One region of the Arthrobacter sp. PvP103 genome, then DNA from elsewhere that is predicted to be linked to it. Evidence: predicted binding sites of a transcription regulator. Region 1 holds the regulator's gene; the other holds the start of a gene.

The links. Region 1 encodes LexA, which represses DNA repair genes until DNA is damaged. Its sites were predicted from a motif close to TCGAACANNTGTTCGA; they were not measured.
Region 2: JOE41_RS09580 (LexA family transcriptional regulator) is a predicted target of LexA. The motif match lies at 2,010-2,025, and genes of this name have one in related genera.

The regions. Positions count from the first base shown of each region.
Region 1 is NZ_JAFIBQ010000001.1:4,000,107-4,004,359, forward strand. It holds partial or broken gene JOE41_RS18285 (ATP-dependent DNA helicase) at 1-1,643, shown strand, start outside; gene lexA (transcriptional repressor LexA) at 1,722-2,471, opposite strand; gene JOE41_RS18295 (LysM peptidoglycan-binding domain-containing protein) at 2,797-3,297, shown strand; gene JOE41_RS18300 (histidinol-phosphate transaminase) at 3,440-4,253, shown strand, end outside.
Region 2 is NZ_JAFIBQ010000001.1:2,085,066-2,089,318, reverse strand. It holds gene JOE41_RS09590 (prolipoprotein diacylglyceryl transferase) at 1-235, opposite strand, end outside; gene JOE41_RS09585 (Y-family DNA polymerase) at 259-1,572, opposite strand; gene JOE41_RS09580 (LexA family transcriptional regulator) at 1,565-1,996, opposite strand; gene JOE41_RS09575 (rhodanese-like domain-containing protein) at 2,250-3,659, opposite strand; gene JOE41_RS09570 (rhodanese-like domain-containing protein) at 3,777-4,160, opposite strand; gene JOE41_RS09565 (co-chaperone YbbN) at 4,180-4,253, opposite strand, start outside.

The DNA.
Region 1 (4,253 bases):
GGGACAGCTCTTCTCCCTGGGCGAGGACACCAGCGTCCCGCACTTCGCCGCGTCCTTGGGCGGTCCGGCCTCGCAGCTGGGCAAGGAAGTGGTCAGGCTCCGGGAGTGGGCTGAGAAAACGGCCACGGGGGACCGGGATGAACTGATGCCGGGGGGTGACGGACCGTGCCTGGCGGCAGGTGTCCGTCACGTCGATGGAATGCCTGGGCGCGCAGAAATGTCCCATGGCTGCCGAGTGCTTCAGCGAACTGGCCCGCCAGGACGCCGCCGAGGCTGACGTCGTGGTCACCAACCATGCCATGCTGGCCGTCAGCGCCTTCGAAGGCCTGGCAGTCCTGCCGGAGTACGACGTCGTGGTGGTCGACGAGGCGCACGAGCTGCAGGACCGGGTAACGGGAGCGGTCTCCGGCCAGCTGTCCGTGGCCATGGTCCACGCCGCCGCCTCCGGCGCCCGGAAAAATACCGGAATCACGGTGGATGCACTCAATAACGCTGCTGCGAACCTTGAACTGGCCATCGCCGGAGTCCCCAGCGGCCTTCTGCCCAACGGCCTCAACGACGAACAGCTCGACTGCGTCGATCAGTTGCGGGAAGCCTGCCGCGCGGCCCTTTCGGACTCGAAAGGTGACAGTGCGAATACGGCCGACGGCGGTCGCCAGCTTGCGCGCTCACGCCTTATGGTCATCCTCGAGCTCTGTGAACGCCTGATCGCCGCCCGGGAAAACCGGGAAGTGGTCTGGTTCTCGCGGAACAGCACTTTTGACCCGCAGCAAGGCTATTCGCAGCCGGACGACGCAGCACCGGCCTTGATCAACATCGCCCCGTTGAGCGTGGCGGGGAAGCTCCGTGACGGGCTCTTTGCCGGCCACACAGTGGTCCTCACCTCAGCCACCCTCGCGATCGGAGCGGCGTTCGAGCCGGCTGCGGGAGGGCTTGGGCTGGTGGGGCCGGGCGCTCCCAGCTGGACCGGCGTAGACGTCGGGTCCCCGTTCGACTACCCCAAGCAGGGGATACTGTACGTTGCCAGCCATCTGCCCAAGCCCGGCCGCGGGACGTCGCCCGAAGCCCTGGATGAGCTGGAGAAGCTGATCCGGGCGTCCGGCGGCGGAGCACTGTGCCTATTCTCCTCGCGGCGGGCGGCGGAGGAGGCGGCTGAGGCGATGCGCCCGCGGCTGGATGTCAGCATCCTGTGTCAGGGCGAATCAACGATGACGGCCCTGGTGCGGCAGTTTGCGGACGAGCCGGACACCTGCCTTTTCGGCACAATGTCCCTCTGGCAGGGCGTCGACGTTCCCGGCGGCTCGTGCCGGCTGGTGGTCATTGACCGGATTCCTTTCCCGCGGCCGGACGATCCGCTCATGACGGCGCGATCCCGGGCGGTGGCCCAGGCGGGCGGCAACGGCTTTATGTCGGTGTCGGCCACCCACGCGGCGATCCGGCTCGCGCAGGGAGCCGGCCGGCTGATCCGCTCCACGGGCGACAAGGGCGTTGTGGCTGTCCTTGATTCCCGGTTGTCCACGGAGCGGTACGGGGGCTTCCTGCGGGCCGCCCTGCCGCCTTTCTGGCCCACCACCGATCCGGCGATTGCGGTTGCTGCGCTGTCGAGGTTGGCCCAGGCCCCGACGGCGGCGGCCACAGGCTGACAACGCGTGCCGTTGCCGCCGGCACCTGACCGTTTCGGGGGCCCGAAGACGGGTCCCCGAAAGCGGGCTGCCCAGCGGCTACAGCGAGCGAAGCACGGAGACGACCTTGCCCATGATGTTGGCGTGGTCGCCGAGGATGGGCTCATACTGCGTGTTCTGCGGCAGGAGCCAGGTGTGGCCGTCCCGTTGCCGGAACGTTTTGACTGTGGCTTCATCATCCAGCAGGGCTGCCACAATGTCGCCGTTGACCGCGTCACTCTGCCGGCGGACCACAACCCAGTCGCCGTCGCAGATGGCGGCGTCGATCATGGAGTCGCCGGTCACCTTCAACATAAAGAGCTCACCGTGGCCAACCAGTTGCCGTGGCAGCGGCATCACGTCCTCCACCACCTGGTCAGCCAGGATGGGGCCGCCTGCGGCGATCCGGCCGACCAGGGGGACCATGGCCGTGTCGGTTGCGGTGGCCAGTTCGGAGACGGCCAGTCCGCCAATAGTGCGCAGCCGCGCAGGCTTCTCTACACCTGAGATTTTGGCAGTACCTTCATCCAGGGTCAGCGGCATGAGCACTTCCATGGCCCGTGGACGCTTCGGGTCGCGGCGGAGATAGCCCAGCTTCTCGAGCTGCGAGAGCTGGTGGGTGACGCTGGAGAGGCTGGCCAGGCCCACGGTGTCGCCGATTTCACGCATCGACGGCGGATAGCCGTTGTCGTTGACGGACCGCTGAATGGTTTCCAGGATCTTCTTCTGCCGTACCGTGAGGCCCTTCGGCTTCGCTGGTGACTGCTGGCTCCGCTGCGTAGCCCTGCCGCCGGTGGCTTGTGCTGCCATGTTCGCCAACGCCTTTCCGTTCCACCCGGCCTCCGTGGCTGCAGCTGCCGGGAACTTCCGGCCTGAAAATGTCAGACCCTGCTGATCAACTGCAGAAGTGGTTGATCTGTAGCTCAAACGTAGGCCAGCCCCACAGCTTTTTCAAACATTTGTTCTAGTGAGTCTCGACAATGTTCGTTAATAAGTGCTAGAAAAGAACAAGCAACGTTCGAATATGTGTTCTAGTCCAAAACCCGGTTCGGTCCTATGTTCGAAGACCGGGCGGGCGGATGGCAGCTTCAGGAACATGCCGGGCAGCACAGTCAGGTCCAGGAGGGCTCAGTTCATGTCAGCAACAAGCGCTATTCATGGTTCGCGTTTCAAGGGTTCGGCCGGCCGGGGCCGCGGCGATAACGTATCGGAGTTTCCGGGTTCCACCGGGCAGGAAGCCGGGGCCCCGGGAATTCAGGGCTTCAACTGGGAGGAGCGTCCCGCGGCGAAAGCCGTGAAGGCGGCGAGGGCAAGGTCCACGCAGCCGCCCCTCCGCCTGACGCGCAGGGGGCGCATCGTCCTGGTGGGAGTGCCGCTGATCCTGTTGACGGTGCTGCTGATCTCGCTGGCCGGCTTCCTGAACTCGCCGGCGAAGGCGGCGGATTCCGCGTCCGAGCTTTCCGTGACCCCCACAGTGTCGGTGACGGTGCAGCCGGGCCAGTCCTTGTGGGAGATTGCCGGCTCCGTGGCGCCGGAACGAGACACCCGGGACGTTGTTGCCGATATCGTTCAGCTCAACAACCTCGACGGCGGCAGGGTCATGCCGGGCCAGCAGATCTTTGTCCCCGCAAGCTAAGGCCCGACGCTGACGCCCCGGAACCTGCCCAGCCGCCAACGCCCCGCGCTCCGCACCGGCGGCGGGCCGGAGACAAGCCCCGGCGGCGGGCCGGAAGCGTCACAGTTTCAATGCCCCGGCCACCCTCACTTAAACTGTTGAAGTGACTGACCAGCTAGAGCGCCTGAACCGACTTCCCCTCCGGACCAACCTGCGTGGCCTCACCCCGTATGGTGCGCCGCAGCTGGACGTTCCCATCCTGCTCAATGTCAACGAAAACACCCATGGCGTTCCGGCCGATGTCCTCGTGGCCATTTCCGAGGCCGTGACCGCGGCTGCTGCGGGGCTGAACCGCTATCCGGACCGTGAGTTCACCGAACTCCGGGAGCGACTGGCCGAGTACCTTGGCCACGGCCTGGGTGCGGAGAACATCTGGGCCGCCAACGGATCCAACGAAGTGCTGCAGCAGATTCTGCAGGCATTCGGCGGTCCGGGACGTACCGCACTTGGTTTCCCGCCCACGTACTCCATGTATCCCCTCCTGGCGAGCGGGACCGACACCGAATACATCGTCGGCCAGCGTGCGGACGACTATGGCCTCAGTGCCGAATCCGCTGCGCAGCAGGTCCGGGAACTGCAGCCGAACATCGTTTTCCTGTGTTCACCCAACAACCCCACCGGCACCGGGCTGGGACTGGATGTGGTGGAGGCCGTGTATGCGGCAGGCGAGGCCAGCCAGACCGTCGTGATCGTCGATGAGGCTTACCACGAATTCGCGCACGACGGCACGCCCAGCGCCCTCACCCTTCTTCCGGGCCGTGAGCGGCTTATCGTCTCCCGAACCATGAGCAAGGCATTTGCGCTGGCCGGAGCACGCCTGGGCTACATGGCTGCCGCGCCCGAGGTTGCGGATGCACTGCGGCTGGTGCGGCTGCCGTACCACCTGTCCGCTATCACCCAGGCCACTGCGCTGGCTG
Region 2 (4,253 bases), 1.9 Mb from region 1:
GGTCGCCGTTGCCCCACCAGTCCGCCAGGGAGACCTGCCGGGAAATATCCCAGGTGAGCACGCGTGATCCGATGGCCCCGAAGGCGACGGCGAAGCCTGCGATGGGCCACAACCGGGGATCAGTCAGGCCGCGGCGGCGCTTTTCATAGGCGTAAAACAGCAGGGCTGCGAAGATTCCGAGCCCCGTCATAACGCCGTGCACAAGCCCATTTCCCGCGAAGGGAAGCCCGATCATGTGCAGAGTGTAACAGCGGGCGCTCAGGCTGCCTTGACCACGGGAAGCTCGTCCCAGTGCGTGGTGTACCTGGGCGAGAGCATGGTGCGCTGCATGGACCAGTCCGGCCCGCCCCGCATTCCGGCATGGCCGAGGCCCACGGATCCGCGTCCGTAGCGGCGGGTGATGTCCTCCAGCAGGGGGCCGATGCCGCGTTCTTCGTGCGGGTTGGCAAACACCGGCAGGGGTGACTGCTGGCCCGAGGGGCGCAGGTCGGTGACCATGATGCCCGCGCGGACGTATTTGGTCCCTTCCTGGATCCGGGGGAGCAGGGCATGCGCCGCTCTGGTCAACAGCACCGGGTCCGCGGTGGGCATGGGCAGGGTGACGCAGACCGACGGATAGGACGTGTCCAGCGGGTTGTAGTGGGAGGTACCGGCGAAGGCCGTGAGGACCTTGGCCTGCAGGCTGTGCTTGGCCAGGCGGGCGCTGGCTTGCTGGCCGTAGACGCTCATGACCTGTCGCAGGTCCGCGGCGGTGGTGATGGGCGTGGAAAACGAGCGGCTGAAGATGAGCTGGTCACGTCCAATGCGCTCTGCTTCCATGGGGATGCACGCGGTGCCCTGCAGTTCCAGGACCGTGCGCATCAGCACCACCGAGAAGCGGTCACGGATCCGGACGGGATCGGCGCGGGCAAGGTCCAGGATGGAATGGATGCCCATGTTGTTCAGGCGTTTTGTCAGCCGGGCAGCCACGCCCCAGAGTTCGATGACGGATACCCGGCCCATCAGCGCTTCGCGGGCCGGGGGCGGCATGGAGTCCCAGTGGCACACGCCGTTGAGGCCGGGGTTGTTCTTCGCCCACTTGTTGGCCAGCTTCGCGAGAGTCTTGGTATTGGCAATTCCCACGCAGACCGGCACCCCGACGTTGCGGCGGACAGCCGTCTTGATGGTTTGTCCCAGACGCAGGAGCTCATCCGGGGTCCCTTTGACTCCCAGGAAGGCTTCATCGATGCTGTAAACCTCCAGCCAGGCCGAGTAGCGCCCTAGAAGCTCCATCACGCGGGCGCTGATATCCCCGTACAGCTCATAGTTGCTGGACTTGGCCACCAGCCCCCATTCCTTGGCCCGGGGCGCGATCTTGAACCACGGCTCGCCGACGGGGATGCCCAGCGCCTTGGCTTCGGGGGACCGGGTGACCGCGCAGCCATCGTTATTCGAGAGGACCACGAGGGGGCGGCCTTCCAGCGAGGGATCGAATGCCCGCTCGGCTGAGGCATAGAAGCAGTTGACGTCCACCAAGGCAATCTGCCGGGCCGTGTCCTGCGCCCGCCTCTCAGGCGCCCGCGACTCAGACATGGTGCAGGCACCGCGTGGCCACGCCCCAGATCACCAGGTCCGACAATGCCGGGACCCTGATATCCGGATACCGGGGGTTGTCCGCCTGCAGCACTACTCCGGATGCCGTAACCCTGAGCCGCTTGATGGTCAGTTCACCGTCCAGGACCGCTATGACCACTGATCCGTCCTTGGGGTCCAGGGCACGGTTGACGATCAGCTCGTCGCCGTCGCTGATCCCGGCCCTTTCCATCGAGTCTCCGGACACCCGCACGATATAGGTGCTGGTGATGTCCTTGATGAGGTGTTCATTGAGGTCGATCCGGCCGTCAAAGTAGTCCTGCGCCGGCGACGGATAGCCCGCCGCGACGGGTACCGGGGAGATCAGTACCGACAGCAGGGACGCGCCCGCCTCTATCACGCGGGGACCGATAACTATGCCCACAACACACCTTTATTCGAATATATGTTCGATAATTCAGTGTAGACCCAGGCTCCGACATTGGATATTCCCTGCGAAATTTCCTGGCGTCTTCGCGTCGGCGGGTCACCGCGCAGCGCGCGTGAGCGAACCAGGGCCATCTCCCGTCCCCGGTGAACGAGTTCTCCGTTCGCGCCCAAGGAAAGACCCCCGCCCGGAACTGCCCGGCGGGGGTCTTGTGCGGTGGATCCGCTGCGGCCTCGGCCGGGCCGTTGGATTAGCGGGTCGAAGCGGTCTGCAGCGACTGTTCCATAGCTGCCCACGCGGCGTAGCTGCCGTCGAGTTCGACGACGTCGTACCCGGCCCGGCGCAGCGCGCTGGCGGCTACGGAGTTCCGCACACCCGACTGGCAGTAGGACACGATGGTGCCGGCGGCGGGCAGTTCATCCAGGTGCCACATGACGCGGCCGCCGCTGAGCTGGTGCGAGCCCGGAACGTGCCCGGCCTTGTGCTCGGTCTTGTTGCGGACATCCAGAACCATGGCGGCGTCGAAGCCCTCGAGTTCCTCGGGCTGGATCAGCTTCGGTGTGAAGGTGGGCAGCCCGTCGATGCCGGTCAGGTAGCCCGCCACGTTGTCGATGCCCACGCGTACCAGGTGGTCCCACATGCCCTGGGCCTGCTCCTGGTCCTTGGCCAGGAGCACCAGCGGGTTCTGATCCGTCTCGGGGTTCACCACCCAGGCGCCGTAGCTGGCAACGGATTTGCCGGCCGGAACGTTCAGGGACCGGACCACGGTGCCCTGGTGGACGTCGCCGTTGGGACGGGTGTCGATGAAGGTCAGGGTGTCTTCTGCCAGGCTCCTTGCGACGTCGGCCGCGTCCAGTTCCTGCAGCGGCGCACGTTCGCCCATGATGGCGGGGCCTTCGCGGTTTTCGCGCTTCATGCGGCCGAAGTAGGCGTGCGCGTCCGGCTGGCCGTCGAGCAGTTCGTCGATGAACCCCTGCTCGTCGTTGGCGGCCAGGTACGGGCCCCACCAGGCGTACAGCCGCTCGTAGCCCACCGTGGATGACGGGATGGCGCCGAGGGCCTTGCCGCAGGCGCTGCCGGCGCCGTGTCCCGGATAGACCTGGACGAAGTCGGGCAAGGGCAGGAACTTGTCACGCAGGCTGGCGAACAGCTGCTTGGCACCCAGGAAGCGGGTATCCACGCCGCCGGCGGCTTCGTCCAGGAGGTCAGGGCGGCCCAGGTCGCCGGAGAAGACAAAGTCGCCCGAGAGCAGGTACCCGGCCTCGCTGCTGAATGCGCCGTCCGTAATCAGGAAGGACAGGTGCTCCGGAGTGTGCCCCGGAGTGTGGAGCGCCTGAACGGTGATGTTACCGATGGTGATCTTGCTGCCGTCGAACAGGCGCTCACCGTCGAAACCGTACTGCCAGTCGGGGCCGCCCTCTCCGGAGACATAGATCTTTGCCCCGGTGGCGGCCGCGAGTTCACGGGTGCCTGAGAGGTAGTCGGCGTGGATGTGGGTCTCGGTAACGGCCACGATCTTCATGCCGTTGGCTGCTGCGAGGGAGCGGTAGGTGTCGATGTCACGGCGGGCGTCGACAACAACTGCCTCACCCTTCCGCTGGCAGCCAATGAAGTAGCTGGCCTGGGCGAGGTCTTCATCGTAGATGCGTTCGAGAAGCATGGGTTCTCCTTCGTAAAAGCTTGCGGGGTTCCGGGGTGGCTCCCCGTTGGTCTAGTTAAAATCATAATACCCCGGGGGGTATACAGCAAATGGCGTGGCGCTGTGGTTTTGAAGCCGTCAGCCGGTGCTTCGGCCGCGCCAATTCGCAAGTTTCTCCAGTGCAGATCTCCAGCGTCCGGACGGAAGTTCGTCTGGCGCCGGCGGTGCATAGCTCACCGGATGGCCTTCCCGGTACCACTCCGTCATGCCGCCCGCGATGTTGACCGCGTCGTGGCCCTGGGCAGTGAGGAGCGCAGTGGCCTTGCTGCTGCGCTTGCCTGACCCACACAGGACGTAGAGCGTGCTGTTTGGCAGGTCCTGCTGCCGGAAGGGCAGTTCATCGAGGGGGATGTTCAAGCTGCCCGGGATATGGGCTACGGCATATTCATCCTGACGCCGCACGTCCACCACCACCGTGCGGGGCCAGATTGCCGCCAGGTCGCCGGGCGTAATACTGCGCATCGGCTTCTGTGGATATGCGTCAGGACTGATGCTGCGCTGCCTGCTCGCGCAGTGTTGCCATATCGAGGTTTTTGACGCCCTGGATGACCTGCT